DNA from 4 places in the Azospirillum sp. UENF 112521 genome. Region 3 is predicted to be linked to each of the others. Evidence: predicted binding sites of a transcription regulator. Region 3 holds the regulator's gene; each other region holds the start of a gene.

What was found. The regulator LexA, encoded in region 3, represses DNA repair genes until DNA is damaged. The targets are predictions, from matches to a motif close to ATGTTCTANTTTGGTTC.
Region 1: a site for LexA is predicted at 4,809-4,825, ahead of pheA (chorismate mutase). Genes of this name have one in related genera too.
Region 2: a site for LexA is predicted at 2,103-2,119, ahead of ACWPN8_RS31550 (putative DNA modification/repair radical SAM protein). Genes of this name have one in related genera too.
Region 4: a site for LexA is predicted at 2,500-2,516, ahead of ACWPN8_RS15070 (S24 family peptidase). Genes of this name have one in related genera too.

Annotation. Positions count from the first base shown of each region.
Region 1 covers NZ_JBSNCI010000004.1:82,245-90,099, forward strand. The annotation lists gene ACWPN8_RS21055 (ABC transporter permease) at 1-340, shown strand, start outside; gene ACWPN8_RS21060 (ABC transporter permease) at 347-1,270, shown strand; gene ACWPN8_RS21065 (amidohydrolase family protein) at 1,270-2,550, shown strand; gene hisC (histidinol-phosphate transaminase) at 2,615-3,706, opposite strand; gene pheA (chorismate mutase) at 3,858-4,754, opposite strand; gene metX (homoserine O-acetyltransferase MetX) at 4,932-6,146, shown strand; gene metW (methionine biosynthesis protein MetW) at 6,167-6,775, shown strand; gene ACWPN8_RS21090 (DUF3072 domain-containing protein) at 6,853-7,107, shown strand; gene ACWPN8_RS21095 (PRC-barrel domain-containing protein) at 7,328-7,855, shown strand, end outside.
Region 2 covers NZ_JBSNCI010000008.1:293,228-301,082, reverse strand. The annotation lists partial or broken gene ACWPN8_RS31565 (nucleotide sugar dehydrogenase) at 1-136, shown strand, start outside; gene ACWPN8_RS31560 (UDP binding domain-containing protein) at 237-656, shown strand; gene ACWPN8_RS31555 (DUF2076 domain-containing protein) at 1,023-1,703, opposite strand; gene ACWPN8_RS31550 (putative DNA modification/repair radical SAM protein) at 2,146-3,357, shown strand; gene ACWPN8_RS31545 (UdgX family uracil-DNA binding protein) at 3,369-4,793, shown strand; gene ACWPN8_RS31540 (DUF2442 domain-containing protein) at 4,834-5,352, opposite strand; gene ACWPN8_RS31535 (DUF4160 domain-containing protein) at 5,365-5,607, opposite strand; gene cysN (sulfate adenylyltransferase subunit CysN) at 5,734-7,668, opposite strand; gene cysD (sulfate adenylyltransferase subunit CysD) at 7,668-7,855, opposite strand, start outside.
Region 3 covers NZ_JBSNCI010000002.1:1,226,888-1,234,742, reverse strand. The annotation lists gene trpD (anthranilate phosphoribosyltransferase) at 1-140, shown strand, start outside; gene trpC (indole-3-glycerol phosphate synthase TrpC) at 140-943, shown strand; gene ACWPN8_RS08135 (GNAT family N-acetyltransferase) at 948-1,445, shown strand; gene moaC (cyclic pyranopterin monophosphate synthase MoaC) at 1,442-1,939, shown strand; gene ACWPN8_RS08125 (molybdopterin molybdotransferase MoeA) at 1,944-3,173, shown strand; gene lexA (transcriptional repressor LexA) at 3,386-4,111, shown strand; gene ACWPN8_RS08115 (ComEC/Rec2 family competence protein) at 4,355-6,340, opposite strand; gene gltX (glutamate--tRNA ligase) at 6,497-7,855, shown strand, end outside.
Region 4 covers NZ_JBSNCI010000002.1:2,677,531-2,685,385, forward strand. The annotation lists gene ACWPN8_RS15050 (Bbp19 family protein) at 1-119, opposite strand, end outside; gene ACWPN8_RS15055 (portal protein) at 112-1,653, opposite strand; gene ACWPN8_RS15060 (hypothetical protein) at 1,632-2,030, opposite strand; gene ACWPN8_RS15065 (hypothetical protein) at 2,027-2,431, opposite strand; gene ACWPN8_RS15070 (S24 family peptidase) at 2,594-3,226, shown strand; gene ACWPN8_RS15075 (hypothetical protein) at 3,271-3,618, shown strand; gene ACWPN8_RS15080 (branched-chain amino acid aminotransferase) at 3,594-4,442, opposite strand; gene ACWPN8_RS15085 (hypothetical protein) at 4,675-4,884, shown strand; gene ACWPN8_RS15090 (succinate dehydrogenase iron-sulfur subunit) at 4,954-5,730, opposite strand; gene sdhA (succinate dehydrogenase flavoprotein subunit) at 5,757-7,541, opposite strand; gene sdhD (succinate dehydrogenase, hydrophobic membrane anchor protein) at 7,547-7,855, opposite strand, start outside.

The sequences.
Region 1 (7,855 bases), on a different contig from region 3:
CATGCCGGTGACGCGGGTCATGCTGCGCACCGCCCTGCTGTCGGGCGGGTTGGCCGGGCTGGCCGGCGCGGCGGAGGTCTGCGGGCTGAAAGGCTACTTGACGCTCGACCTGTCGCCGGGCTTCGGCTACAGCGGCATCGTCGTCGCCATGCTGGCCCAGTTGCACCCCATCGGGGTGGTCGGGGCCGCGCTGTTCATCGCCGGCATCTTCGTCGGCGCCGACGCCATGAGCCGGGCCATGCCGGTTCCCAACTACATCGCCGACGTCCTGGTCGCAACCAGCCTGCTCTGCATGCTGGTCGCCGGGCTGCTGGCGCGCTACCGGCTGCGGCGGGGGTAAGGGGTTATGGATTTCCTGTCGACCATCCTCGACATCCTGCTGTCGGCCGCCTTCTGGACCGCGGTGCTGCGCATCGCCACCCCCTATGTGCTGGGCACGCTGGGCGAGCTGGTGTGCGAGCGGGCCGGCGTGCTCAATCTCGGCATCGAAGGCATCATGACGCTGGGCGCCATGGCCGGCTGGATGGCGGTCTATCAGGGCGCAGACCTGTGGACCGGCGTGCTGGCCGCAGCTGCCTGCGGCGCGCTGCTCGGCCTGCTGCATGCGGCGCTGACCGTGCCGCTCGGCCTGTCGCAGCATGTGACCGGCATCGGCGTCACCCTGCTCGGCACCAGCCTGTCCTACTTCGTCTACCGCCTCGTCCTGCCGCAGGCCAGCACCCCGCCGACCGTCGAGCCGTTCCAGCCGCTGGCCCTGCCGGGCGCGCTCGCCCAGACGCCGCTGACCTACCTCGCCTTCCTGCTGGTCGCGGTGGTCGCCTATGTCCTCTACCGCACGCCGGTCGGGCTGGCGGTGCGGATGGTCGGCGAGAATCCGGCAGCCGCCGAGGCGCAGGGGCTGAACGTCACCGCCATCCGCATCGGCGCGGTGGTGGCGGGCAGCGCGCTGATGGCGCTGGCCGGCGCCTTCCTGACCCTGTCGGCCTTCAACGCCTTCTTCTTCAACATGGTCAACGGGCGCGGCTGGATCTGCATCGCGCTGGTGGTCTTCGCCTCCTGGCGGCCGGGCAAGGCTCTGCTCGGCGCCCTGCTGTTCGCGGTGTTCGACGCGCTGCAATTGCGGCTGCAGCAGGCGAGCGGCGGCGTCCTGCCCTACCAGCTGTTCCTGATGATGCCCTATTTGCTGAGCATCCTGGCGCTGGTGCTGGTGGCCCGCCGGGCCTCCTACCCGCGCGCCCTGATGATCCCGTACCGCAAAGGAGAACGCTGATGTTCGACCTGATCCTGCGCCGCGCCACCCTGCCGGATGGCCGCAGCGGCATCGACATCGGCATCAAGGACGGTCGCATCGCCGCAGTCGAAGCGAACTTGGCGGGCGAGGCAGCTGGTGAGATCGACGCCACCGGCCGGCTGGTCAGCCCGCCCTTCGTCGATGCCCACTTCCATATGGACAGCACGCTCAGCTACGGCCTGCCGCGGGTGAACCAAAGCGGCACCCTGCTGGAAGGCATCGCGCTGTGGGGCGAGCTGAAGCCGCAGCTGACCCAGGACGCCATCGTCGAGCGAGCGCTCGCCTACTGCGACTGGGCGGTCGGGCGCGGGCTGCTGGCGATCCGCAGCCATGTCGACATCTGCGATCCGCGCCTGCTGGCGACCGAAGCCCTGCTCGACGTCAAGAAGCGCGTCGCGCCCTACCTCGACCTTCAGCTGGTCGCCTTCCCGCAGGACGGTGTTCTCCGAGCGCCGGGTGCGAAGGAGCTGCTGGTCCGGGCGCTCGACATGGGCGTCGACGTGGTCGGCGGCATCCCGCATTTCGAGCGCACCATGGCCGACGGCGCCGCCTCGGTCCGGCTGCTCTGCGAGATCGCGGCGGAGCGCGGGCTGCTGGTCGACATGCATTGCGACGAGAGCGACGACCCGCTGTCCCGCCATGTCGAGACGCTGGCCTACGAGACGCAGCGGCTGGGGCTGCACGGCCGGGTGACGGGGTCGCACCTGACCTCGATGCATTCGATGGACAACTACTATGTTTCCAAGCTGATCCCGCTGATGGCGGAGGCGCGGCTGGGGGTGATCGCCAACCCGCTGATCAACATCGTTCTCCAGGGCCGCCACGACACCTACCCCAAGCGCCGGGGCATGACCCGCGTGCCGGAGCTGATGGCGGCAGGGCTGACCGTCGCCTTCGGGCATGACTGCGTGATGGACCCCTGGTATCCGCTGGGCTCCGGCGACATGCTGGAGGTGGCGCAGATGGGGCTGCATGTCGGGCAGATGACCGGCCAGGACGGCATCAAGGCCGCCTTCGACGCGGTGACGGTCAACCCGGCCAGGCTGCTGCATCTGGACGGCTACGGGCTGGAGCCGGGCTGCAACGCCGATCTGGTGGTGCTCCAGGCCGGCAACCCGGTGGAGGCGATCCGCACCCGCGCCGCCCGCCTGTTCGTGCTGCGCCGCGGCCGGATCGTCAGCCGCTGCGAACCGGTGCAGGCCAGGCTCGACCTGCCGGGGCGGCCGGAGATGGTCGATTTCCTGCTGAACCGGGGATAAGACCAGCACAAAAAAGCCCGCCGGAACAGCTGTTCCGGCGGGCTTTTCTTTGTTCGGAAAACCTTTACGCCTTCAGGAAGTCCCGCAGCGCGTCGGCAACCGCGTGCATCTCCTGCTCGGTGCCGATGGTGACGCGCAGGCAGCTCGGCAGGCCGTAGGACGGCATCTGGCGGACCAGGATGCCGCGGGCCTTCAGGAACTGGCGGGCGGCCTCGGCGTCGTCCTTGCCGGCGGGCTGGCCCTTGAAATCGACCAGCACGAAGTTGGTCACGCTGGGGTGCACCGTCAGCCCCAGCTCCCGCACGGTGGCGGAGAACCACTCGCGCCACTGCTCGTTGTGGCGGCGGGAGCGGTCGAGGAACTCGGCATCCTCAACCGCGGCGACGCCGGCGACATGGGCGGCGTTCGACACGTTGAAGGGGCCGCGCACCCGGTTCAGCACGTCAACGATCCCGGCCGGCCCATAGCACCAGCCGATGCGCAGCGAGCCCAGCGCGAAGATCTTCGAGAAGGTGCGGGTCATCACCACGTTGGGGAACCGCTCCACCAGCTCCTCGCCGGCGGTGTAGTCGTCCTTGTTCATGTACTCGGCATAGGCCGCGTCGATGACCAGGATGACGTCCGGCGGCAGGCCGGCATGCAGCCGCGCCACCTCCGACGCCGGCAGATAGGTGCCGGTCGGGTTGTTCGGGTTGGCGAGGAAGACCAGACGGGTGCGCGGGGTGACGCGGGCCAGCAAATTGTCGACGCTGGCGGTCAGCCCGTCCTCGGGTGCGGTCACCGGGGTGGCGCCGACCGACTTGGCGCCGATCGGGTACATCAGGAAGCCGTATTGCGAATACAGCACCTCGTCGCCCGGCCCGGCATAGGAGCGGATCAGCAGGCTGATGATCTCGTCCGACCCGGCGCCGCAGACGATGCGGTCGGCATCCAGGTTGAAGCGCTTGGCGATGGCGCCGCGCAGCGCCGCCGAGCCGCCGTCCGGATAGCGGTGCAGAGTCCCGGCCGCCGCCGCATAGGCCTCCATCGCCTTCGGGCTCGGCCCCAGCGCCCCTTCGTTGGAGGCGAGGCGGATATGACCCTGATGCTCGCCGCCGACATAGGCAGCGATGTCGAGAATCCCCGGACGCGGCTGCGGGCCGTTCGGCTGGGTCATGGTCTGCTTACCTTCCGACGCTGGTGGATGGGCGGTTCAAGGATGGGGTGGAACAGGATGGAACAGTTCCGGCGGCCCTGTTCCAACGTTCCACGGAGGGCCGGCAGGATAAGGCAGGAGCAGCCCCGGCGGCTCGCCTCATTCGCGCACATCAGCCCAGAGCGAGCGGCACGGCATAGCCGCCGACGACGTTGACCCGCACCGGGATGTCGCCCGAGCGTTCCAGCAGCTTGGCGAGGCGGGGGTCGCCCTGGCCGACGAAGTCGGCGATCTCGACCAGATGGACCGACGGGCCGCCGCCGCTCATCCCGGTGGCGTGGCCGGCCGGATGCCAGGTGCAGAAGCCGACCGGCGGCAGGCCGCAGGCCTCCAGCGAATCCTTCAGGCGGCCGCGGCTGAGGTCGCCGCCGATCTCGATGCTCAGCAGGGTGCGGTCGTCGCCGGTCGGCTCGTGCGGGACGGCGGCGATGGCGAGCGCGTCGCGGTTCTCGCCGCGGGCATTGCCGCGCCCGCCGAAGGGCAGACGCGCCACCACCTGCGGCCGGCCGGCGTCGGCCGACACCAGGAAGCGCCACCAGGGATCCGAATCGTCCTCGGCCGGATAGGGCACCACGGCGACCGTCGCCGTCCCCTCCGACACGGCGCGGAGCGCTGCGGCGGGAGTGTTGACGGCGGTCATCGGCACGAAGCCGCCGAAATGGTCGCGGGCGACGTCCCAGAAGCCGCGGCGGTCCTCCGGCGCATAGACGGCGACGGCGAAGGGGCCCTGCATGCGGGTGAAGGCGGTGATCATCTCCCGCCAGATGCGGACGACGACCTGGGCGGGGAAGGTGCCGGCATGGCGGGCCATCAGGCGGCGCAGGATCGTCGCCTCCCGCGCCGGGCGGAGGAAGATGGGCTGGGCGCCGGTTTCGGCCGCGCCATTGCCCTTGGCCGCCCCGATGCGTTCCACCACGGCGGCGCGTCGCATCAGCAGGTCATGGATCGCGTCGTCGATCTGGTCGATTTCGCGGCGCAAATCGTCGAGCGGGGTCCGGGCGGAAGCCATGGGTCAAAAAACCATCGAATGCAGAGCCGGTTAGTAGTAGTCCGCATGCGCCCTGAAATCAAAGAAAACATTGACACTCCGAAGGCCGGCTTCGTAGCTATACGCTCCCGTTCCGCCACAGCTCCCTGACGGTTCCCATCAAGGCGCCACAAGGCTTCCGACAAGGCACGAAACGAGATGTCCGCGGCCCTCGACAGCTCCGCCCCCAATGCCCCCGCCCCCGCTTCCAACGAACAGGTCATGCCGGGCAAGCGCGTGCGTCTGGCGGTGGACCGGCCGATGCGGCTGGACAGCGGGGTGGAGATCGGCGGCTTCCAGATCGCCTACCAGACCTACGGCACGCTGAACGCCGACAAGTCCAACGCGATCTTCATCTGCCACGCCCTGACCGGCGACCATTTCGTGGTGGAGAGGCATCCGGTCACCGGCAAGCCCGGCTGGTGGGAGATGCTGGTCGGCCCCGGCAAGCCGGTGGACACCGACCGCTATTTCGTCATCTGCTCCAACGTGCTGGGCGGCTGCCTGGGCAGCACCGGGCCGAAGGATCTCGATCCCGCCACCGGCCAGCCCTATGGCCTGTCCTTCCCCGTCGTGACCATCGGCGACATGGTGCGGGCGCAGAAGCTGCTGGTCGAGCATCTCGGCATCGAAAAGCTGTTCTGCGTCATCGGCGGCTCGATGGGCGGCATGCAGGTGCTGCAATGGGCGGTCGCCTACCCCGAATCGGTGTTCGCCGCGGTGCCCATCGCCACCGCCGCCCGCCATTCGGCGCAGAACATCGCCTTCCACGAGGTCGGACGCCAGGCGATCATGGCCGACCCGGAATGGCGCGGCGGCAATTACCTGCTGGAAGGCACCAAGCCGGAGGCCGGCCTGGCCGTCGCCCGCATGGCGGCGCACATCACCTACCTGTCGGAAACGGCCCTGCACCGCAAGTTCGGCCGCAATCTGCAGGACCGCAAGGCGATCACCTACGGCTTCGACGCCGATTTCCAGGTGGAAAGCTACCTGCGCTACCAGGGGGCGGCCTTCGTCGAACGCTTCGACGCCAACTCCTACCTCTACATCACCCGCGCGATGGATTACTTCGACCTCGCCGCCGATGCCGGGGGCACGCTGGCCAACGCCTTCCGGCCGGGGGGCAAGACCACGCCGGTGCGCTTCTGCCTTGCCAGCTTCTCCAGCGACTGGCTGTTCCCGACCTCGGAATCGCGGGCCATCGTGCATGCGCTGAACGCCGTCGCCGGGAATGTCAGCTTCGTCGAGATCGAGACCGACAAGGGCCACGACGCCTTCCTGCTGGACGAGCCGGAGTTCCATCAGGTCATCCACGGCTTCCTGGAGGGCTGCGCCGAGCATCGCGGCCTGTCCGTCCGCCGCCGCGCGCGCTGAGTGAGACAAGACAACCGACCATGGTGGACATTCGCGACGATTTGAAGCTGATCGCCGAGATGGTGGAGCCGAACAGCCGCGTGCTGGACGTCGGCTGCGGCGACGGCGCCCTGCTGGATTACCTGGCCCACACCAAGAATGTCGACGGGCGCGGCATCGAACTCAGCATGGACGGAGTGCGCCAGTGCGTGGCGCACGGCCTGTCGGTGATCCAGGGCGATGCCGAGACCGACCTGAAGGACTATCCGGCGGAAGCCTTCGACTATGTCATTCTGGGCCAGACGCTTCAGGCGATGAAGCAGCCGCGCGACGTGCTGGAGATGCTGTGCCGCATCGGCCGGCGCGCCATCGTCTCGGTGCCGAATTTCGGCTATTGGCGCGTCCGCATGCAGCTGATGCTGACCGGCCGCATGCCGGTGACGGAAAAGCTGGGCTACCAGTGGTGGGAAACGCCCAACATCCATTTCTGCACGCTGCGCGACTTCGTCGTGCTGACGGAGGAGATGAGCATCACCATCGAGCAGACGCGGATCATCGACCGCGCCGGCCGGGTGACCAGCCACGCCCATTCCGGCTTCGCCAACCTGCTGGGCGAACAGGGCGTCTTCCTGCTGCGGCGCAACGGCTGAGGGGGCCGGGCCAGGGGGCGGGAACCTTCCGCCTTCAGGTTTGTTCATGATGCGTTCCCTTTCGAGAGGCACGCATCATGACGACCAAGCACACCGCCGATACCCATGACCATGCCGGCCACGAGAATCCGAAGACCGGCGAAGACACGTCCAATCGCGACAAGAACCCCGACGACTGGACCACCGGCGACGAGCCGATGACCGGCGCCCAGGCCTCCTATCTGAAGACGCTGAGCGAGGAGGCCGGCGAATCCTTCGATGACGGCCTGACCAAGGCCGAGGCGTCGAAGCGCATCGACGCGTTGCAGGACAAGACCGGCCGCGGGAAGTGAGTGGGGAGGCAGCGGAAGATCCCCTCTCCCCCGGGGAAAGGGTTAGGGTGAGGGGGGCGCGCGGCGGCCCTCCAGCAAGAATCCAACATGTGCATCCACCTCACCCCGCCCCCCTCCCCGGGGGGAGAGGGAGACGAGCGCGGATTCATGTCGGCAACCCAACCCCACCTTCCGCTGTTAACCAGGGCGATACCTGAATCCGAACGGAAGGGTCGCCCTCATGCTCCGCCCCCTCATGCTTGTTCCGGCCGCGGCGCTGCTGCTGACCGGCACCGCCTTTGCCCAGACCGCGCCGGGCGTCGCCGCCTCGCCGCCGCTGATGACCGCGCCGCGGCCGGACGACCAACCGGCGACCGGGCAGATCGCCTCCCCGCCGGGGGTCAGCGGCGAAGCGCCGTCGCGTGAGGTGCAGAACCCCGCAGCGCCGGTGACGGGGCCGGTGACGGGATCGGTGACGGGCGCGCAGGGTTCCTCGCCGCCGGTGGCGGCATTGCCCTCCGCAGCGCTCAATCCCGAGCAGGCGCGGGCGATGGTGGGGACGGAGCTGCGCACCCGCGACGGGCAGATGGCCGGCCGCATCCTCGACTTCACCATGGACAGCAGCGGCGACCGGGTCGACCGCATCGTGATGGCGCCGAACGAGGTGCTGGGGCTGGGCGAGAAGCTGGTGGCGCTACCGGCCGGCGCGCTCGCCAACGGTCCCGACGGGCCGATGCTGGACATCGGGCAGGCCGACCTCGACAAGGCG
Region 2 (7,855 bases), on a different contig from region 3:
CTCGGTCAACATCGCCCTGGTGAACGAGCTGAAGATCGTTTTTGAACCGATGGGCATCGACATCTGGGAGGTGATCGAGGCGGCGAAGACCAAGCCCTTCGGCTTCATGCCCTTCTATCCCGGCCCCGGCCTGGGCGGCCACTGCATCCCGATCGACCCCTTCTACCTGACCTGGAAGGCCCGCGAATACCAGAATCTCTACCCGCTTCATCGAGCTGGCGGGAGAGGTCAACACGATGATGCCGCGCCATGTGGTGGACCGGCTGGCCCTGGCGCTCGACCGGCAGGCCGGGATCGGGCTCAGCCGGTCGCGCATCCTGCTGGTCGGCATGGCCTACAAGAAGAACGTCGACGACAGCCGGGAGTCGCCGGGGCTGCGGCTGATGGAGATGCTGCTGGAACGCGGGGCCGCGGTCGACTACCACGACCCCTTCATTCCCGTGCTGCCGGTCACCCGCGAGCATGCCGCCCTCGCCGGCCGCAGGTCCGTGGACTGGACGGCGGAGCGGCTCGCAGGCTTCGACGCGGCGGTGATCGTCACCGACCATGACGGCATCGACTGGCAGAGCCTCGCCGCCCACTGCCCGCTGGTGGTCGACACCCGCAACGCCATGCGGGCGGTCGAGGGCTTCGCCGACCGCATCGTCAAGGCCTGAAGCGCGGGGCGGAACGGCCGGCGGTTGGAACGGCGTGGAACGTGCCGGGCGGCGGCGTTCCATCGGCAGGGCCGACGGGAGAGACCGCTGGAACAGCGTGAAACACGCCAAGCGGCGGCGTTCCATCCGCCGGGTGGGCAAGGGTCCAACGCCGGGGCCGGATGGAACGCTGTGAAACAGGCCGGACGGCAGCGTTCCATCGGTTGGGAAAATCCCCCTCCCATGCCCTGGCGCAGGCGATCCTGAAAAGGGGAGAGGGGAAGGCATGGCGTCGGTTCCGCAACGGTGGGTCCGACGCCATTATATAGGAATTATTTCTCTAATGGCGGCGCTCAGTTCAACGGAGCGCCGCCATCAGGGATGGACTCACATCTCCTCTTCGCCGCCGAAATCGCCCCAGCCGCTGTCCTCGACCGTCTGTTCGACATGGTCGGTGGCGGCGGTGGCCGCATCGGTGGCAGCACCGGCAGCCTCGGCCGCCACCGCCTCGCCGCCAGAGAACATGCTGGAGAGCGCGCTGCCGATCAGCATGCCGCCGGCGACGCCGGCCGCCGTCTGCATGGCGCCGGCCATGAAGCCGCCGCCGGCCCGCGGCTGCTGGGCATAGCCGGCGACGCGCGGGTCGCCATAGGCGGGCGTACCGGCAGCGGCGGGCGGACGGCCCCAGGGCGAGCCGGCCGGCATGGCGGCCGCAGGGGCGGCAGCGGCCGGGGCCGCCGCCGGATATGACGGCTGCGGAGCGGGACGGCTGCTGCCGCCGAACAGGCTGCCGAACAGGCCGCCGCCGGACTGGGCCGGGGCGGCGGGAGCGGCGGCGGGACGCTCGCGCAGCTGGCGCTCCAGCTCCTCGTTGCGGCCCTGCGAGGCGGCGAGCGCCTGCTCCATCATCACGATGGCCTGCGCCATCAGGTAGGGGGCGGCCGGCTGGCGGGCGATCCGCTCGCGGATCAGCGCCTCGGCCTCGGGATCGCGCGGGCCGGATTGCGCCTCGGCCTGATGCAGCTTGGCGAACAGGTCGTCGATGATCTGGCGTTCGGTGTGGTCCATGGCGATGCTCGTCTTCATCAAAAGGGTGGGAATGAGGCGGGGGAAGATTTCAGGGTCTCGGCCCTGGCCCCGGCGCCCCGCAGGCGCACGGAGCCGGCCGCCCAGAGGGCGGCAAAGCCGCCCACCCGGAGCGGTGGCAAAGCCGTGCGGCGCGCCGGAGGGGCGGCGCGCGACGGGGAAGGTCGGGAGCGGGGAATGCCGGAGGCCGGGGGCGTTGTCTCAGGGGCAAGGGCATCAGTCCCTCCAAGTGCGGTCACGCCCGTCGGCGCAAGAGCAGGTGAAGAAATCCGACATCGCGACCACGTCTAAGTCGCCAGAGGGGCCCGGATCCGGTTGTAGAGCACGTGGCCCCGTTCCGGCCCGCTTTCAAGACGCCCCGCTTGCCTTTTCCTTAGATAAGAACATATTGCGAACATCTGGAAGGAAGAGGGAAGCCATCACAGTGGATGACGCGCTGCTCGACAAACTCGAGATCCTGGCGGATGCGGCGAAATACGACGCCTCCTGCGCATCGTCGGGAGCGAAGCGGCGGACGGGCGGGCCGGACGGCATCGGTTCGACCACCGGGGCCGGCATCTGCCACGCCTATACGCCGGACGGGCGCTGCGTCTCGCTGCTCAAGATCCTGCTGACCAACTACTGCCTGTTCGACTGCGCCTACTGCATCAACCGCCGGTCCTCCAACGTGCGGCGCGCGCGGTTCAGCGTCGACGAGGTGGTGCAGCTGACGCTGGGCTTCTACAAGCGCAACTGCATCGAAGGGCTGTTCCTGTCCTCCGGCATCATCCGCTCGCCCGACCACACGATGGAGCAGCTGATGCTGGTGGCGCGCACGCTGCGGCGCGACCATGGCTTCGCCGGCTACATCCATCTGAAGACCATCCCGGAGGCCAGCCCCTGGCTGATCGAGCAGGCCGGGCTGTGGGCCGACCGGCTGTCGATCAACCTCGAACTGGCCTCAGACCGCAGCCTGAAGGAGTTCGCGCCGGAGAAGGACGGCAGCTCGATCAAGGCGGTGATGGGTCAGGTCGGCGAACGCATCCTGGAGGCCAAGGAGGAAAAGCGCCGCTTCTCCCCCGCCGGGCAGAGCACCCAGATGATCGTCGGTGCCGACGCCTCCACCGACCTGTCGGTGCTGGAGACCAGCGACACGCTCTATCGCCGCTACGGGCTGCGCCGGGTCTATTATTCCGCCTTCAGCCCGATCCCGGAGGCGAGTTCCGCCCTGCCGGCCAAGCCGCCGCCGCTCCAGCGCGAGAACCGGCTGTACCAGGCCGACTGGCTGCTGCGCTATTACGGCTTCACCGTGGACGAGATCGCCGCCGGGGGCGAGGGCGGCATGCTGGATCTGGGCATCGACCCCAAGCTGGCCTGGGCCCTGAAGAACCGCGAGCGCTTCCCGGTGGACGTGAACAGCGCCGACCGCGAGATGCTGCTGCGCGTGCCGGGGCTGGGGGCGCGGGCGGTCGACAAGATCGTCGAGGCGCGGCGCCACACCACCCTGCGGCTGGAGGATGTGGCGCGGCTGTCGTCGGGACTGAAGCGGGCGCGCGCCTTCCTGATCGCCGCCGACCACCATCCGGGCGGGCTGACCGACCGCGCCGACCTGCGGCAGCGGCTGGTGGCGCCGCCCAAGCAGCTCAGCCTGTTCTGAGGGGTTGAGCCATGCGGCATGTGGAGTTGAAGGACGGCGCCGATCTGGACGGCTTCCGCCGCGCGCTGCGCGGGCTGGTCGCGCTCGATGTCGAACCGGACGCGGTGGTGTGGAGCGGCGGGGCGGCGCCGTCGCTGTTCGGCGATACGGCTCCGCTGCCGGCGGACGCGCCGCCGGTTCCGCTGCCGCGCCCGGTGGGGGCGCTGATCGAAAGCGTGGTCTGCCACCGCGATCCGGAGCGTTATGCCCTGCTGCACCGGCTGGTCCGGCGGGTGGTGCGGGGGGAGCGCGACATCCTCGACCATCATGCCGACCCGCTGATCCACCGGCTGGCGCTGCTGGACAAGGCGGTGCGGCGCGACCTGCACAAGATGCACGCCTTCCTGCGCTTCCGCGAGGTTCGGGATCCGGACAACTCCGAAGATCGGGGCGGGGAGCGCTACGTCGCGTGGTTCGAGCCCGACCATTTCATCGTCGAGGCGACCGCGCCCTTCTTCGTCGAACGGTTCGAGAGCCTGGTCTGGACGATCCTGACGCCGGTGGGATCTCTGCATTGGGACCGGCGCTCGCTGACGGTCGGGCCGGCGGCTTTGAGGCCGGAGGGGCTCGACCGCGACGACCGCTTCGCCGAAGGCTGGCAGCGCTATTACGAGAGCACCTTCAATCCCGCGCGGGTGAACCCGACGGCGATGCGGGCGGAGATGCCGCGGAAATACTGGGCCAATTTGCCGGAGGCCGCGGCGATCCCGGCGATGATCCGCTCCGCGCCTGCGCGGGTGCAGGCGATGATCGAGGCGGAGGCCGCGGCCCCCCGCCGCCGCAACCCCGACAAGGCCGTCGCCGCCATGGCCCGGCAGGAACCGGCGACGCTGGCCGAGCTGAACCGCATCATCCGGGCGGCGGACCCGCTGGTGCCGGGGGCGACGCAGGCGGTGCTGGGCGAAGGGCCGGAGGGGGCCGCCATCGCCATCGTCGGCGAGCAGCCCGGCGACCAGGAGGATCTGGAAGGCCGCCCCTTCGTCGGCCCGGCCGGCCAGCTGTTGGACCGCGCGCTGGAGGAGGCCGGGATCGAGCGCAGCGCCGCCTACCTGACCAACGCAGTGAAGCATTTCAAGTTCGTCGCCCGCGGCAAGCGCCGCCTGCACCAGTCGCCGACCGCCGGCGAGGTGAAGCATTACCGCTGGTGGCTGATGAAGGAGCTGGCCTTCGTCCGCCCGCGCCTGGTGGTGACGCTGGGCGCCACCGCGGCCCTCGCGCTGAGCGGGCGCAGCGTCTCGGTTCTGCGGGAACGCGGGCCGATGGGGTTCGGCGATTGGGAGGGGTTCGTCACCGTCCACCCGTCCTACCTGCTGCGCCTGCCGGCCGGGGAAGGAGCGGAGCAGGCCTATCGCGACTTCGTCGCCGACCTGCGGCGGGCACGGGAGGGGGTGGGTTGACGGCTTGTATCGATGAGAATTTATCCGGAATGATGGTGCTTCACTCAGCCGCCGCCGGCGGGCGACCGGGGCGGCGGGGACGCAGGAAAGCGGCCAGAGGCAAGGGGTCTCGGTCGATGGCGCGGCAGGCGATCAGCAGCGCCCGCGGGACCGAGCTGACACCGGTGCGATAGTTGATCCAGGTGTTGACATGCAGCGCGAACAGGTCGGCCGCCTCGGTGTTGGACAGACCATGCCGGTCCTGCCACTCCGACAGTTCGGCCGCGCCGAAGACGGCTTGCTGTTCGGCCAGCAACTCCAGGTGCACACTGTCGATCGACAGCTCCTCGTCCCCGGCCCATTGGACGGTGTCGCCGTCATCACCGATCTCGGGCTTGGCGAAGATGGTGGGCACGCGCAGAGCGTCAATTTTGTGCAAGGCGATCCAGCCAGCCAGATCGACGGACACCCCGCCCCCACCGACCCAATCGACAGTCAGGATGGTTCCGGGGCCGGCCTCGACCGCAGCGATCAGCGGGACGGGGCGGGGGTCGGTCCCGATGACGAAGCCTTCTGACATGGAACCTCCCTTTCAGGCGGTGGGGATGTGCGGGTTGAGGGTATTCCAAGCGGCGACCAGTTCGGCACGGTGCATGACGGCCCAGGTCCGGATTTCAGGCCACAGGTCGGACGGCAGCTTGCCGCGGATGACGATGACGGGATCGATACCGACCAGAGCATTGACGTCGGGACCTTTGACGTGGAAGTGGGGCGGATTGTGGTCGCGCCCCAGGACGACCACCCGCAACTTTCCGAAGGTCGTCAGCTTGCCCAAGTTGGCTCCGCCATCGATGGCTCAAGATACCCTATTTTTTGTGTTCTCCCTCATACAATATTTGTGGAGATTTTAGAAAGCAGACTGTCTTGCAGGGCGAGGGGGAGCGAAACTCACCCGTCCCCCTCAGATCACCTCGCGCCGCCGCAGCTCCCCGATCACCTGGGCGACCATCTCGTCGGCGGTCTGTTCGGCGCCCTTCAACGTGATCTCCGGCGCGTCCGGCGGCTCGTAGGCGCTGTCGATGCCGGTGAAGTGGGGGAGCTGGCCGGCTCTCGCCTTCCGGTAGAGCCCCTTGGGGTCGCGGGCCTCGCAGACCTCCAGCGGCGTGTCCATGAAGATCTCCAGGAACTCGCCGTCCTCCACCAGGGAGCGCGCCATCCGGCGCTCCTCGCGGAAGGGGGAGATGAAGCTGACCAGCACGATCAGCCCGGCGTCCACCATCAGCTTCGACACTTCGGCGACGCGGCGGATGTTCTCCACCCGGTCCTCGTCGGTGAAGCCCAGATCCCGGTTCAGCCCGTGGCGGACATTGTCGCCGTCGAGGATCATGGTGCGGCGGCCGAGACGGTGCAGCTCCTGCTCCAGCCGGTCGGCGACGCTGGACTTCCCGGAGCCGGACAGGCCGGTGAACCACAGCACGCAGGGCTTCTGCAGCCCGCCGGCCCGCGCCGCCTTGTCCAGCTTCGAGGCGTGGCGGTGGATATTCGACGCCCGGCGCAAGCCGAAGCGGATCATGCCGCAGCCGGCGGTGGCGTTGGTCAGCCGGTCGATCAGGATGAAGCTGCCGGTCTCGCGGCTGTCGGCATAGGCGTCGAACGGGATCGGCCGGTCGAGCGCCAGATTGCAGAAGCCGACGTCGTTGAGATCCAGATGCTTGGCGGCGGCATGCTCCTGGGTGTTGACGTTGATGGCGTGCTTCAGCTCGGTCACCTGGGCGCCGACCGTCGCCGTGCCGGCGCGCAGCAGGTAGGAGCGGCCGGGCAGCAGCGGCTGCTCGTCCATCCACACCACATGCGCCGCGAACTGGTCGGCCACCTCCGGACGGCCGGTGGCGGCGGCGATCATGTCGCCGCGGCTGGCATCGACCTCGTCGGCCAGCACCAGCGTGACCGCCTGTCCGGGCTGCGCCGTCTCCAGATCGCCGTCCATGGTGACGATCCGGGCCACCCGGCTGGTCCGCCCGCCGGGCAGGATGGCGACCTCGTCGCCGACGCGCAGCGCGCCGCCGGCCACCGTGCCGCAGAAGCCGCGGAAGTCCTGGTTGGGCCGGTTGACCCACTGCACCGCCATGCGGAAGGCGCCGAGCTTTTCCTCCGCCGCGGCGTCGACGCTCTCCAGATGGCCGAGCAGGGTGGGGCCGCCGTACCAGCCCATATGCTCCGACGGGCTGGTGACGTTGTCGCCGGTGAGCGCCGAGACCGGGATGCAGGTGACCTCGTCGATGCCGATGCGCTGGGCGAAGACGCGGTAGTCGGCGGCGATCCGCTCGAAGGTCTCGCGGCTCCAGCCGACCGCGTCCATCTTGTTGACCGCCAGCACGACATGGCGCACGCCCAGGAGCGAGACGATGGTGCTGTGGCGCCGGGTCTGGGTCAGCACGCCCTTGCGCGCATCGACCAGCAGGACCGCGGCGTCGGCGGTGGACGCGCCGGTGACCATGTTGCGGGTGTACTGCTCGTGGCCCGGCGTGTCGGCGACGATGAACTTGCGGCGCTCGGTGGTGAAGAAGCGGTAGGCGACATCGATGGTGATGCCCTGCTCGCGCTCCGCCGCCAGCCCGTCGACCAGCAAAGCGAGGTCGAGCTGGCCGGCACCGGTGGTGCCGAAGCGGCCCGAATCCGCCTCCAGGCTGGCCAGCTGGTCCTCAAAGAGGCATTTGCAGTCGTAGAGCAGCCGGCCGATCAGCGTCGACTTGCCGTCGTCCACCGAGCCGCAGGTGATGAAGCGCAGCAGGTCCTTGCCGTTCTGGCGGGCGAGATACACCTGCACCTCGCTTGCGGCATCGGAGGGGGCGGCATCCGCAGGAGCGGTGGCGATGGGGTCGAGATCCGTCAGCATCAGAAGTAGCCTTCCTGCTTCTTCGCTTCCATCGAGGCGGCGGCGTCCTGGTCGATCACCCGGCCCTGCCGTTCCGAACCGGTGGACAGCAGCATCTCGCGGATGATCTCGGGCAGGGTGGCGGCGGTGCTGCGCACGGCCCCGGTCAGCGGATAGCAGCCGAGCGTGCGGAAACGCACCCAGGCCA
Region 3 (7,855 bases):
CCGCCGCCGCCCTGCTGGTGGCCGGCAAGGCCGCGACCCTGAAGGACGGTGTCGCCCTGGCCGCCGACGCCATCGACAGCGGCGGCGCCCGCGACCGGCTGCGCCGGCTGGTCGCCATCACCAACGAGGCAGTGGCCTGATGAGCGACGTTCTGACCCGCATCAACGACGACAAGCGCGCCCTGGTGGCCTCCCGCAAGGCCGCCCGCCCTTTGTCGGAGGTGGAGGCCGCCGCCAGGGCCGCCAACGAGAGCAACCCGCCGCGTGGCTTCATCCGGGCGCTGAGCGCCGCGGTCGAGGCCGGGCGTTACGGGCTGATCGCCGAGATCAAGAAGGCGAGCCCGTCCAAGGGCCTGATCCGCGCCGACTTCGACCCGCCGGCCCTGGCCCGTGCCTACCGCGAGGGCGGTGCCACCTGCCTGTCGGTGCTGACCGACGAGCCCTATTTCCAGGGCAGGGACGAATATCTGGTGGCGGCCCGTGCCGCAGTGGATTTGCCGGTTCTGCGCAAGGACTTCATGGTCGATCCTTACCAGATCGTCGAAGCCCGCGCGCTGGGCGCCGACTGCATCCTGATCATCATGGCCTCCTTGTCCGACGCCCAGGCGGCGGAGATCGAGGACGCCGCCATCGCCCAGGGCCTGGACGTGCTGGTCGAGGTGCATGACCGCGCCGAGCTGGACCGCGCGCTGCTGCTGAGGACGCCGCTGCTGGGCGTCAACAACCGCAATCTCAAGACCTTGGCGGTCGATATTGCGACGACGGAGGAACTGGCCGCCAACGTGCCGGCCGACCGCATGCTGGTGGCCGAAAGCGGGCTCTACAACCCCGTCGATCTGGCGCGGATGGCGAAGGTCGGGGCGCGCTGCTTCCTGGTCGGCGAATCGCTGATGCGGCAGGCCGATGTGACCGCCGCCACCCGTGCCCTGCTGGCTCCGGTGTGATGCGATGACCGAGATGGTGGCCGATGTGACAGACGATGTGCTGATCGCTGCGGAGAGCCCGCGCCAGGATGCCGTGATCGCGCTGGTGGCGGCGCTCGACCGCTATCTGCTGGATCTCTATCCGGCGGATACCTGCCACCTGCTCGACATCGGCGAATTGGAAGCGCCGGACCTGCGCTTCCTCGTCGCCCGCAAGGACGGCGTTCCGGTCGGCTGCGCCGCACTCCGCGTCGATCCGACCGGCTATGGCGAGATCAAGCGGATGTATGTCGATCCCGCCACCCGCGGACAGCGCATCGGCGACCGTCTGCTCGCCCGGCTGGAGGATCTGGCGCGGGCGGAGGGCTTGGACGCCCTGCTGCTCGAATCGGGCATCCACCAGCCCGAAGCGCTGGCGCTCTACCGCAAGGCCGGCTTCACCGACCGCGGCCCCTATGCCTGCTACGAAGACAATGGCGTCAGCGTCTTCATGGAAAAATTTCTGACGGAGACCGCCCGATGACCGGCTTCACCCATTTCGACGCCGAGGGCAAGGCGGTGATGGTCGACGTCTCCGACAAGGCCGACACCGAACGCACCGCGACAGCCGCGGCGACCGTGCTGATGCAGCCGGAAACCCTTGATCTCATCATGCAGGGCGGGGTGAAGAAGGGCGACGTGCTGTCGGTCGCCCGGCTGGCCGGCATCATGGGGGCCAAGCGCACGCCCGACCTGATCCCGCTGTGCCACCCGCTGATGCTGACCTCGGTCAAGGTCGACCTGTCCTGCGACCCCGCCCGCAACGCGGTGGACGTGACGGCGACCTGCAAGCTGAAGGGCCAGACCGGCGTGGAGATGGAGGCGTTGACCGCCGTCACCATCGCAGCATTGACGGTCTACGACATGTGCAAGGCGGTGGACCGCGGCATGACCGTCACCGATGTGCGCCTGCTGCACAAGGCCGGCGGCAAGAGCGGCGAGTGGGGCGCGTCCACATCCTCCTCCACCGGAGCCTGACGCGATGATCTCCGTCGCCGAGGCGCGCGCCCGCATCCTGTCGGCCTTCGCCGCCCTCCCGGCGGAAACCGTCGCCCTGCCCGACGCGCTCGGCCGTGTGCTGGCCGAACCGGTGGTCGCCCGGCTGACCCAGCCGCCCTTTCACGCCGCCGCCATGGATGGCTGGGCCGTGCGTGCCGCCGACATCGCCGCTGCGACCGCCGAGGCCCCCGTCCCGCTGCGCCGCATCGGCGAATCCGCCGCCGGCCATGCCTTCACCGGCAGCGTCGGCCGGGGCGAGGCGGTGCGCATCTTCACCGGCGCGCCCCTGCCCGGCGGTGCCGACGCCGTGGTGATGCAGGAGGATTGCAGCGCCGACGACGCCACCGTGCGGATCGGCCGCGCCGTGGCCGCCGGCCGCTTCGTCCGCGAGGCCGGATTCGACTTCACGGCCGGTCAGGAGCTTCTGCCAAAGGGCCGGCGCCTGACCGCGCGCGACATCGCGCTGGCCGCCGGCGGCAACGTGCCTTGGCTGTCGGTCCATCGCCGGCCGCGCATCGCCGTGCTTGCCACCGGCGACGAGATCGCCCTGCCCGGCGACCCGCTGGGTCCGAGCCAGATCGTCAGCACCAATGCGCTTGGCCTCTGCGCCCTGGTGACCGCCCAGGGTGGGATCGCCCACAATCTGGGCGTCGCCAGGGACACGGCGGAGAGCGTGGCGGCACTGGCGAAGGGTGCGGCCGGTTGCGACCTGCTGGTCACCACCGGAGGGGCGGCACAGGGCGATTACGACCTCGTGCGCGATGTGCTTGCCGAACGCGGCGTGGCGCTGGAGGTGCAGACGGTGGCGATGCGTCCGGGCAAGGCGCTGATGTTCGGCCGTGCCGGGTCTGTGCCGCTGCTGGGATTGCCCGGCAACCCGGTGTCCACCGGCGTCACGGCGCTCCTGTTCCTCCGCCCGGTCCTGCGCGTGCTGCAGGGCCTGCCGCCGGAGGACGACCGTCTGCCGCTGCGCGCCCGCCTGACCGGCCCGTTGAGGGCCAACGACCGGCGCGAGGAGTATCTGCGCGCCACGCTGGCCGCCGGCCCGGACGGTGTCCTGACCGTGACACCCTTCGCCCGGCAGGACAGCGCCATCACCACCCTGTACGCCCAGGCCGATTGCCTGATCCCCCGCCCGCCCCATGCCGACCCGGAACCGGCCGGCGCGATGGTGACAGTGCTTCCTTTGACGGATGGGGCGCTCAGCATCTAGACTTCAGCAGAGCGCCTGAGCAGAGCGCCGGAACGGCCGGCTGGAACAGTTGAACATCACCCGGAAAACTGTTTCATGCCGTTCCAGATGTTCCCCTCAAGTTCTAAAAGATGCCGATGGAGGGCTTGACGCGCGGCAGGAACCAAACTAGAACATGGAGCAACGTTTAGTTTTTGTTCCATCTTCAGTCTGGCCGAGGCCGGGAGGCATCCATGCTCACGCGCAAGCAGCACGAATTGCTGCTGTTCATCCACGAACGGCTTGGCCAGGGCGGTGTCTCGCCGTCGTTCGACGAGATGAAGGACGCCCTGGGCCTGAAGTCCAAGTCGGGTATCCATCGCCTGATCACCGGGCTCGAGGAGCGCGGCTTCATCCGCCGCCTGCCCCACCGGGCCCGTGCGTTGGAGGTTCTGCGCCTTCCCGAGGGTCTCGACGCTTCCCGCAACCGGACCGCGGCTCCCAAGCCGAAGTTCCAGCCCAACGTCATCAAGGGCGATTTCGCCTTCGCCGGCCGCGACGCCGCTCCCCCCGCACCGACGCCGGCCGCCGCGAACGAGACGGTGCAGCTCCCGCTCTATGGCCGGATCGCCGCCGGTACGCCCATCGAGGCGCTGCGCGACAACAGCGCCTTCGTCGATGTCCCCGCCTCCATGCTGACCGGTGGCGACCATTATGCGCTGGAGGTTTCCGGCAACTCGATGATCGAGGCCGGCATCCTCGACCACGACACCATCGTCATCCAGCGCTGCGATGCGGCGGAGAACGGCACCATCGTCGTCGCTCTGGTGGACGAGGGCGAAGTGACGCTGAAGCGCCTGCGCCGCAAGGGCAACACCATCGCCCTGGAACCCGCCAACGCCGCCTATGAAACCCGCATCTTCGGCGCCGACCGCGTCCGCGTGCAGGGCAAGCTGGTCGGTCTCGTGCGCAAGTACTGAGCTTTTCGAGCCCAACCGCCGATCCTCTCCTCCGTCCCCGCGGCGGATGGGATCGGCGATGTCCAAGTTCCTCTCACTTTCCTCCGGTCCAGGGCCGATCTCCCCGCAGCCCGCGCACCGTCTCCACCGTCACCCCCTCGGCGGTCACCGTCAGCGTATGCGCGCCCTCATGGCGCAGGGTCCAGCGGTCCACCACCAGAATCCGCCCGGCAGCGCCGCGCCACCTCCGCCGTCACCACCGCATCAGCTGCCCCACAGTCCTCGTCCAGCGCATCCGGCAGCCGCGGCAACGCCACTGTCTTTCCCTGCACCCGGTACAGGCAGCCAAACGCGTCGCAGTCCAGCGACCGCCCTCCCCCGCTCCATCCCCCGTCGGCCGGCCAGGGATCGGCCACCGACCGCTCGCCATCGCGCTCCCGCCAGGTTTCGGTCATCCGGCCGCCGCCCTTGACCGATGCGCTCAGTCGTCCGTCCGGCAGCCTGACCGCCATCACCGTCCCGTCGCCGGCCACCAGCACATCCGGCCGCACCGCCAGCATCGGCGAGGCCAGCCCGGCCAGGACCGGCAGCATCCCCAGCCACCGCCACCAGCGCGTCCAAAGACAGAGCCAGATCCCTCCCATCACCAGCACCGCAAAGCCTTCCGCCGGCATCGCCGGCACGGTCAGCGAAGCCCAGGGGAGACGGCCGAAGAATTCCGCCGTCCAGATCACCGCCCGGTCGCCCCAGTTCATGGCGATCAGCGCCGGCGCCTCCAGTCCGAAGGGCAGCAGCGCGTAGGCGATCAGAACTCCACGGCATGACCCAGAAGGACGTGATGGGAATGGCGATCAGGTTCGACAGCACGCCATAGAAGGCGATCTGCTGGAAATGGAAGAGCGAGAAGGGCAAGGTCGCCAGCGTCGCCACCACGCTGGTCAGCAGGATCCCGCCGACATAGAACAGCCCGCGCACGATCCATCCCGCATCGCGCCGCCAGTCCGCCAGCCTGGCGCTGCCCTTCTCGAAGGCGGCGATCAGCGCCACCACCGCGGCAAAGGACATCTGGAAGCTCGGGCCCAGCATCCCCTCCGGATCCATCGCCATGGTGACCAGCCCGGCGAAGGCGACCAGCCGCATGCTCAACGGGTGACGGTCCAGCATGATCGCTCCCATCACCATGCCGGTCATCAGCACCGACCGCACCGTCGGCAGCGGCGCCCCGACCAGGAGCGTGTAGCCAAGCGCCGACAGGATGCCGAACAGCGCGGCGATCTTCTTGATCGGCCACCGCAGCGCGATGTAGGGCACCGACGCCAGCAACGCCCGCACGACATAGAACAGGATGCCGGCGGCGATGCCGACATGCAGGCCGGAGATCGACAGCAGATGCGCCAACCCGCTGTTGCGGAAGTCGTCCATCGTCGCTTCCGGGATGCCGAACTCCTCGCCGTTCAGCAGCGCCGTGGTGACGCTCGCCTCCACCGGGTCGCCGATGGCTGCCGCCACCCGCTCGGCAATCGCGCCGCGCGCCTTCTCGAAGGCGATGGCGACCGTGCTCCATCCCGTCACCGGCGGCGCCTCGACCAGTTCCGGCGCACCGGTGGCGAAGCCCGTGCCGCCCAGCCCCATGAACCAGGCCCGCCGCTGGAAGTCGAAGGCGCCTGGTTCGGCCGGCGCCTGCGGCGGCAGCAGCGTCGCCCGCAGCCGCACCACCGACCCGGGCGCTGGTGCCGGAAAGCGGTCCGACAGGCGGATGCGCACGGCGGCCGGCGTCCGTTCCGGCGCCAGCCTGCTGACGCTCACCTCCCGCAGTGTGATCCGCGTCGCGCCCGGCCGCCGTTCCACCGCCATCACCCGGCCGGTGACGGTCGCCCCGGCGATGCTGCGGCTCAGCACCGGTGCCGCCATGCGGATGGTGTGCGCCTGCGCCACCAGGAACCCCGCCGCCAGCATCAACAGCGCCATCGCCACACCGGTCATGGCGAACCATCGCCGCAGCGCCAGAACCAGCACCGCGCAGCCGCCGACCGCAGCCGCGCCAATCCACCAGTCGGGCTCCTGCCGCAGGCCGAAATAGAACGATACCCCCGCCCCGAAGGCGACGGGCAGCCACAGCACCCAGCGCTCGCCCTCCGCCTCCGCGAGCGCCACGAGTTGCCCACCCACGCGCGCCAGCAGGCGCCGCCAGCCTCCGCCGAGCGCCGGGGGGCCGTCGGTTTCCTCCTCCGGCCAGCCGGCGGCCGTCACCGGTAACGGATTCCGGGCGCAGCGATGCCACCCGCGAGCCCCTCAACGACCGTCCATGCGCGCATCGCATTGCCTCCAAGCCGGGTGGCTGTGTTAAACCACGGTGTCGAACCACCGGCGCATCATACCAGCGCCGAACCGGAAATTGAGAGACCGATGACCGTCGTCACCCGCTTCGCTCCGTCGCCGACCGGCTTTCTGCACATCGGCGGTGGCCGCACCGCCCTGTTCAACTGGCTGTACGCCCGCAACACCGGCGGTCAGTTCCTGCTGCGGATCGAAGACACCGACCGGCAACGGTCCACCGACGCGGCGGTGGACGCCATCATCGACGGGCTGAAGTGGCTGGGCCTGGATTGGGACGGCGATGCCGTCAGCCAGTTCGGGCGCAAGGACCGTCATGCCGAGGTCGCGCACCAGATGCTGGCCGCCGGCAAGGCCTATCGTTGCTATTGCAGCCCGGAAGAGCTGGAGGAGATGCGCGCCGCCCAGAAGGCCGCCGGCCAGCCGATGCGCTACGACGGCCGCTGGCGTGACCGTCCCGAGTCCGACGCCCCTCCGGGCGTGGCACCGGTGATCCGCCTGAAGGCGCCGCAGGAAGGCCAGACCGTCCTGAACGACCTCGTCCAGGGCGAGGTGACGGTGCAGAACGCCCAGCTCGACGACCTGATCCTGCTGCGCGCCGACGGCACGCCGACCTATCTGCTGGCGGTGGTGGTGGACGACCACGACATGGGCGTCACCCACGTCATCCGCGGCGACGATCATCTGACCAACACCTTCCGCCAGATCCAGATCTTCAATTCCATGGGTTGGGACCTGCCGCGCTTCGGCCATATCCCGCTCATCCACGGGCCGGACGGCGCCAAGCTGTCCAAGCGCCATGGCGCGCTGGGCGTCGATGCCTACCGCGACATGGGCTATCTGCCGGAGGCGGTCCGCAACTATCTGCTGCGGCTCGGCTGGTCGCACGGCGATGACGAGATCATCTCGACCGAACAGGCGATCGAGTGGTTCAACCTGGAGAGCATCGGCCGGTCGGCGTCGCGCTTCGACTTCGCCAAACTGGAGAATCTGAACGCCCATTATATGCGTCTGGCCGATGATTCCCGCCTGCTCGGCCTGATCGCCCCGAGGCTGGAGGCCGATCTCGGCCGCAACCTGTCCGAGGCGGAACGCGACCTTCTGACGCGGGCGATGAATGGGCTGAAGCAGCGCGCCCGCACTGTCGTCGATCTGGCCCAGAGCGCACGCTTCTACGTTGCGCCGCGGCCGCTCAGCTATGACGAAAAAGCAACCGCTCTGCTGGATGAAAAGGGCCGCACTCTGTTGAAGGAACTGGCGGCAGCCTTCGCCGCCGAGCCGGAATTCACCGCCGCCGCGCTCGAATCCCAGGTCCGCGCCTTCGCCGAGGCACGGGGCGAAAAGCTGGGCAAAGTGGCGCAGCCGCTGCGCGCCGCGCTGACCGGTTCGACGGTATCGCCGCCGATCTTCGAGGTGGCTGAACTGCTGGGT
Region 4 (7,855 bases), 1.5 Mb from region 3:
GGCGCCGGGTCGGCATCCGCTGCCGCACCGATTTGCGGATCGGCAGGAAGCGTCGCCTCCAGCCAGTCCCAGCCGGCCTGCTCGATCGTCGGGCGGTCAGCCATTGGGCGGTCAGCCATTGGAGCCACCGGCACCCGCTCCGGCGTCCAGCCCGGCGCCGGCAACCTGCGCCCGCATCAGCTTGGCCGGCACGCCGAAGGCCTCGCCCAGCCAATGCGCGGTCGCCGCCGCATCCACAGTGGCCTCCGCCTCCGGCCCCAGCGCCTTGACGCTGTCCAGCCAGCGCAGCGTCGCCTGGACGTCGCGCTGCGCCTGCGCCTGGGCGAGCGGGGAACGGTGCTGCAACTCCACCAACCGGCCGTCCACGGTGATGTCCGGGATCTCGCCGCGCCGGCGCAGGATCGACACTGCCCGCAGCACCAGCGGCGTCATCAGCTCGGCCTGCAGGCGGCCATAGGTGGCGCCCAGCAGCCGCGCCATCTCGACCGAGCGTTCCAGCACCTCGGTCGCGGTCATCCGCGCCGACTCCACCGGCCCCAGCCGGTCGACCAGCAGCGCATGGCGGATGCGGCCGCGCAGATCGTCCAGCACCAGCTGCGACACGTCGAACCGGCCGGGGTTGGCCAGCGGCGTCAGGCCGGCTGACCCGACCGCCTTGGGGATGATGGTGCCGGGCACCAGCCGGATGGTGGTGGGGTTCAGCACCCCGTCATCGTCAGCCTGCCAGATGCCGGTGACGGCGATGGAGGCGTTCTTCAACACCAGTTCCACCACCTTGTTGGCGGTCTTGATGTCGGGCAGCGCCTTCATCACCGGAGAGCGGCCATAGGTCTCGCCCGGTGCCTTGAGCCAGCGGAAATTGACGAAGGGGGACTGGGCGAAGCGCCCCTGCGCCAGCCAGGACGGTTCGGCGAGCCCGCTGTCCAGCACCACGCCCCAGCGATAGGCAGTCCCGTCGGGCAGCACCGCCTCGACCAGCGGGAAGCGGCTGTCGGGCTCCCCCGCCGCCTGCTTCCGCACCTCATCTGGCAGGTCCGCACCGGGGAAGCGCTGGAGGATCTGGGCCAGCGTCGCCTCGCTACGGCGGAACGTGGCGTCCAACCGGCCGTCCGGCCCCTCCTCCAGAACCGCCTCGGCCAGCGGGACGGCGGTGAAGCGCAGGCTGGACGGGGCGCCGGGGGCGGCCTCCTCCATCAAAAGGCTGGCGGTGCCGACGGCGACGAGGTCGAGGAAGGACTGATGGATCTCCACCGCGAAGTTGGAGCGGTCGAAATGGGCCTGGACGATGCCGGCGGCACGGTCGAGCAGCGGAGCGACCCGGTCGCGCTCCGCCCCGGTCAGGGTGGGACCGGGCTGGAAGCCGAACCAGCGCGACCAGGGCGGCGTCAGTTCCGACAGCAGGCTGGCGGCCAACTGCTCGACCGCGTCGGGGGCGGTGCCGTCGAACAGCCGGTCGACCCGGCGTTCGCCCGGCGTGCCGCCGCCGCGGAAGGGCCGGCCGTTGGGCAGCGCATGGTCGTAACACTCCTGCCAATGGCTTTCCCACACGCTGCGCCGTTCGCGGGCGACGCGGTAGCGGTCAAGCAGGGCTTCCGGTTCCGACAGGTCACCCTTCCGCCGGGCGGACGGTTTCACGGCTGCGGATGCGGGCATGCGCGGTCTCCTCCAGTCAGGTGGCGGTGCAGTTGCCAGGGGGTCAGCACCCGGCGGGCGCGCAAGCCGATCAGGCGCTTGACCGCCTCGACGCAGGTGAAGGGCCCCCAGGGGGCGGGGCCGGCTGGGCGGCGCAGCGGGGCGGCGTCGACCGTCAGCCCCTGGGCGCGGTACCAGCCCGGCAGGTCGAAGTCGGCGGGCAGGTCCAGCACCGCGATGTCGGTGAAACCGGCCAGCGGATCGACCGCCACCCAGCGCCGACCGTCGGTCAGCAGGGCCAGGCAGTGGCGGAAGCCCGGCTTCAGCAACCGCAGCCACCACAAGGGCGCTTCGCCGCGATAGACGATCCAGGCGGCGGTCCAGGGGGCGGCGCTCATCGCGCGATGCCTTTGTTGCGCAGCGCCGGGGCGATCACGGTGAACGCCTCCTGCCACAGCGAATGGGCCCGCTGTTCGCGGAAGCGGTCCGGTTCCGGCGCGCTCTGGCGGCGGCCGTAATGGACCAGCACATGCAGGTGGTCGCGCATCAGCTTGCGCGCCCGGTACAGGCGGTCGACCACCTGAAGAAGGTCCTGCGGCTCGCAGGGCCGCGCGACCTGCCCACAGCCGGCGACAACCCGCGCCCCGGCTGCCTTGGCCTCATGCGCCTGCACCGCCCAGAACCACGCCTCCTCCGCATCGGCAAAGGGTTGGCCCTCGACGCTGTAGGGCTCCGGCTTCAGCGGAACGGTCCGGGAAAGGCTGGTTGCAGGCAAAGCGGTGGCGGCCGGACGCAGCATGCTGGTCTCCTTGCGGCTTCGGATTTTTTGGGAAGAGAGACACCGGACCTGCTTCGCGGCCGCGCCTTCTGTTTGCGTTATGTTCCCGCCACTGCCCGCGGTCAATGGTTTTATGAAAAAGTTCCTAGGGACGCTGTCGCCGCTTTATGAGATTATCGTCCCATGCTGAAACATACGGACATCTGGCGGGCCATCGACCGCCTCGCGGCACAGCACGGGCTCTCCGCCTCCGGGCTGGCACGGCGCGCCGGACTGGACCCGACCACCTTCAACAAGAGCAAGCGCACCACCAACGACGGCAAGCTGCGCTGGCCGTCGACGGAAAGCATCTCCAAGGTGCTGGACGCCACCGGCGCCTCCCTGTCGGAGTTCGTGTCGCTGGTCGGCGACGGCGCCGGTACCACCCCGCTGCAACGGGTTCCGGTGATCGGCTATGCCCAGGCCGGGTCGGCCGGCTATTTCGACGATGCCGGCTTCCCGGCCGGCAGCGGCTGGGACGAACTGCTGTTTCCGAGCCTGGGCGACCCGCATGCCTATGCGCTGGAGATTTCCGGCGACAGCATGGAACCGGTCTATCGCGACGGCGACACCATCATCGTCTCGCCTGCCGCGCAGATCCGCCGCAACGACCGCGTCGTCGTCCGCACCAAGGGCGGCGAGGTGATGGCCAAGCAGTTGATGCGCGAGACGGCGACCAAGATCGAACTGCTGTCGATCAACCGGGCCCACCCCGACCGCAGCATCCCGCTGTCGGACGTCGCCTGGATGGCGCGGATCATCTGGGCGAGCCAGTGAGGAGGTCAAACACCTCCCCACCCGGCGCGCGATCCTAGGAAAATTTGCCTTTACCGCATATCCCGACAGGCGCTATCGTCCATTCCATGGACCGTGCCGCCCGCCTGGACAGCCTTCACCGCACCCATGACGCCAAGCCGCCGAAGCAGGAGCTTCGCTCCGCCCTGCTCGGCGGCCCAAGCCGCGCCAACGCCCTCAAACGCGCGGCAACGCTCCGTCTGCACAGCACGCTCGCGGCGGAAGCACGCCTCGCCACGGCCCGGCGCCGCGGCGCGTTGACCGCCGCGACCTGCCGGACCGACGCGTGGCTGGCCCGGCTGGCCGCCACGCTGGCCCATCACCGCCGGGCGGCGGTGGCGTTGCTCGATCAGCGGAACGCGTATTCCCAGTAAAGCGCCCGCGCCCGCTGGAACAGCGGTCCCGCCGCAAGGCTGCGGTCCTCCACCTTGATCACCGGCACGCATTTGGCGTGGTTGCCGGTGGAAAAGACCTCGTCGGCTTCCAACACGTCCTGCGGGGTCAGGGTGCATTCCTCCACCGTCACGCCATCATTGCGCAGCAGGGCGATGATGCGCTGGCGGGTGATGCCGTTCAGGAAGCAGCCGTTCGGCACCGGCGTGCGCACCACCCCGTCCTTGGCGATGAAGAGGTTGGACGTGGCAAACTCGGCCACATTGCCGATGGCGTCCAGCATGATGGCGTTCTGGAAGCCACGCTTGCGCGCCTCGGTCAGCGCCAGCCCGGCGTTCGGATAAAGACAGGCAGCCTTGGCCTCGGTCGGGGCCATGGTCGGGATCGGCCGGCGGCGGGTGGAGATGCAGGCGGCGAAGCCCGTCGGCTGCGGCAGCGGGTCCTCGTAGATCGACAGGACGAAGCGCGTGCTCTCCGGCGCCGGGGCGACGAAGCCGTCGTCGGCGTAAAACATCGGGCGGATGTACAACTCGGCTTCCTTGGGAAAACGGCGGATGCCGTCCCAGCACAGCTCTTCGATCTCACCGGCGGTGACCATCGGCTCCAGCCCCATCACCTGGGCGGACCGGATGGCGCGGGCGCAGTGCAGGTCGAGGTCGGGGGCCACGCCCTGGAAGGCACGCGCGCCGTCGAAGACCGTCGAAGAGAGCCACAGCGTGTGGGACAGCGGTCCGACGATGGGCGGATTGCCCTCCACCCACTCGCCCTGGATCCAGCTCCACGCCTGGCCTGCCATGCCGCCCATGATTTCGGTCCTTCCCTAGAAAGAAAATGTGTCCCTACGCGGGGCGACGCCGGCCGGCACCGCCCATTCGTGGTTCGTGGTCGTTGGTGATCTCCCGAAGAGCATACCCCCTCGCCGCCATCGGTCAACCGGTGCGCACGCAATCGTCCCGTGCGATGGAGCGGATTGCGGCTTCGGCCGTTGATAGGGAAGAGCGAGCAACCGCAATCCACCGACAGAGGGAAACCGCCTCATGCCGATCGCCGATCCCGGCCTCAGCGCCGCCCCGCAGACCTTCTCCTCTGGCCCTTTCCCCGGCCCGCACGAGGATATTCCCGGCGTCGATCTGCCGGGCACCGACAACCCCGACCTGCCCAACCCCGGCGGCCCCGGCACCACCGACAGCCCGGCTCCCGGCAACGACCTGCCGCCATCGCGCCCGACCGACCCGGACTTCGTCTGAGAAGCCCCAAAATGAAAAAAGGCGCCCCCGAAGGGGCGCCTTTTCCGTGTCGCGAACGTTTGTCCGCGATCAGCGGCGCGCAACCATCAGCTTCTTGATCTCGGCGATGGCCTTGGCGGGGTTCAGACCCTTCGGGCACGCCTTGGTGCAATTCATGATGGTGTGGCAGCGATAGAGGCGGAACGGGTCCTCGAGGTTGTCGAGGCGCTCGCCCGTCATCTCGTCGCGGCTGTCGGCGATCCAGCGATAGGCCTGGAGCAGGATCGACGGGCCGAGGTAACGGTCGCCGTTCCACCAGTAGCTGGGGCACGAGGTCGAACAGCAGAAGCACAGGATGCATTCGTAGAGGCCGTCCAGCTTGGCGCGGTCCTCCGGCGACTGCAGCCGCTCGCGGCTCGGGGCCGGCGACTGCGATTGCAGCCACGGCTTGATCGAGGCGAGCTGGGCATAGATGTGCTTCAGGTCGGGGACCAGATCCTTCACCACCGGCATGTGCGGCAGCGGGTAGATCTTGACGTCGCCCGGCACGTCCTCGATGGCCTTCAGGCAGGCCAGCGTGTTCGTGCCGTCGATGTTCATCGCGCACGACCCGCAGATGCCCTCGCGGCAGGAGCGCCGGAAGGTCAGCGTGCTGTCGACCTGATTCTTGATATAGATGATCGCGTCGAGGATCATCGGCCCGAACTTGTCGAGGTCGACCACATAGGAGTCGACGCGCGGGTTCTGTCCGTCGTCCGGGTTCCAGCGGTAGATCTTGAAGGTCTTGGCCCGCTTGGCGCCGCTCGCGACGTTCACGGTCTTGCCGACGCCGACCTTGGAGTTGGCTGGCAGGTTGAATTCAACCATGGCTGATTTCCTTTATCCGGCGGGCCTTAGTACACACGGGCCTTGGGCGGGAAGACCTCGACCTCATCGGTCAGCGTGTACATATGGACCGGGCGGTAATCGATCTTCGTCTCGCCATTGTCCGCGACCCAGATGACGGTGTGCTTCATCCAGCCTTCATCGTCGCGGTTCGGATAGTCCTCACGGGCATGGGCGCCGCGGCTCTCCGGACGGTTCTGGGCGGAATGCAGGGTGGCGACCGCCTGACCCAGCAAATTGTCCAGCTCCAGCGCTTCGACCAGATCGGAGTTCCAGACCAGCGAGCGGTCGGAGATGGCGATCTCGCCCTTCTTGGCATAGACCGCGTCGATCTTCTTGACGCCTTCGTCCAGGACCTCGCCGGTGCGGAAGACGGCGCAGTTGTTCTGCATCGTCCGCTGCATGTCCAGCCGCAGGTCGGCCGACTTGATCGAGCCCTTGGCGTTGCGGATGCGGTCGAACCGCTCCAGCGCCTTGTCGCAAGCGTCCGGCTTGACCGACGGGGCCTTGCCCGGCTGGACGATCTCGGCGGCGCGGATGGCGGCCGCACGGCCGAACACCACCAGATCGAGCAGCGAGTTGGAGCCCAGGCGGTTCGCGCCATGGACCGACACGCAGGCCGCCTCGCCAATCGCCATCAGGCCCGGCACCACCTGATCCGGGTTCGAAGCGGTCGGCGACAGCACCTCGCAGTGAACGTTGGTCGGGATGCCGCCCATGTTGTAGTGGACGGTCGGCAGAACCGGGATCGGCTCCTTCGTGACGTCCACGCCGGCGAAGATCTTGGCCGTCTCGGCGATGCCGGGCAGGCGCTGGTGAATGATTTCCGGCGGCAGATGCTCGAGGTGCAGGTGGATGTGGTCCTTGTGCTCACCCACGCCGCGGCCTTCGCGGATCTCGATGGTCATCGAGCGGGACACGACGTCGCGCGACGCCAGATCCTTGGCCGACGGGGCATAGCGCTCCATGAAGCGCTCGCCGTTGGAGTTGGTCAGGTATCCGCCCTCGCCGCGCACGCCCTCGGTGATGAGGCAGCCGGAGCCGTAGATGCCGGTCGGGTGGAACTGCACGAACTCCATGTCCTGCAGAGGCAGGCCGGCGCGCAGGACCATGCCGCCGCCGTCGCCGGTGCAGGTGTGGGCCGACGTCGCCGAGAAGTAGGCGCGGCCGTAGCCGCCGGTCGCCAGCACCACCAGCTGGCCGCGGAAGCGGTGCAGCGTGCCGTCGTCCAGGTTCCAGGCCAGCACGCCCTTGCAGACGCCGTCCTCCATGATGAGGTCGAGCGCGAAGTATTCGACGAAGAACTCCGCCTCATGCTTCAGCGACTGCTGGTAGAGGGTGTGCAGGATGGCGTGGCCGGTGCGGTCGGCGGCGGCGCAGGTGCGATAGGCCTGGGTCTTGCCGTACTGCGCGGTCATGCCGCCGAAGGCGCGCTGGTAGATCTTGCCTTCCGGCGTGCGCGAGAAGGGCACGCCGTAGTGCTCCAGCTCGATGATCGCCGGGATGGCCTCGCGGCACATGTACTCGATGGCGTCCTGGTCGCCCAGCCAGTCCGACCCCTTCACGGTGTCGTACATGTGGTAGCGCCAGTCGTCCTCGCCCATGTTGCCGAGCGCGGCCGAGATGCCGCCCTGCGCCGCCACGGTATGGGAGCGGGTCGGGAACACCTTGGTGATGCAGGCGGTCTTCAGGCCCTTTTCGGCCATGCCGAAGGTGGCGCGCAGACCGGCGCCGCCGGCGCCGACGACGACGACGTCATAGGTGTGGTCGATGATGTTGTAGGCGGTCGCCATGGTCGTCAGGCTCCGATGAAGATCTTCACGACGGCCAGCACGCAGGCGGCCGCCAGGGCGAAGGACAGGAACTTGACGCCGATGATCAGCGCCATCTTCTGCCATTCGGCATGCACGTAGTCCTCGATGACCACCTGGAGCCCGGACTGGGCGTGGTGGAAGGTGACCACGGCGGTGAGGATCATCATCACGGCCGAAAAGGGCGACTTCATCCAGGCAATGAAGGCGGCGTGATCGGCACCCAGATGACGGATGACGCCGAAAACGAACCAGACGGTCAGCGGGACCAGGGCGATCGCGGTCAGACGCTGCGA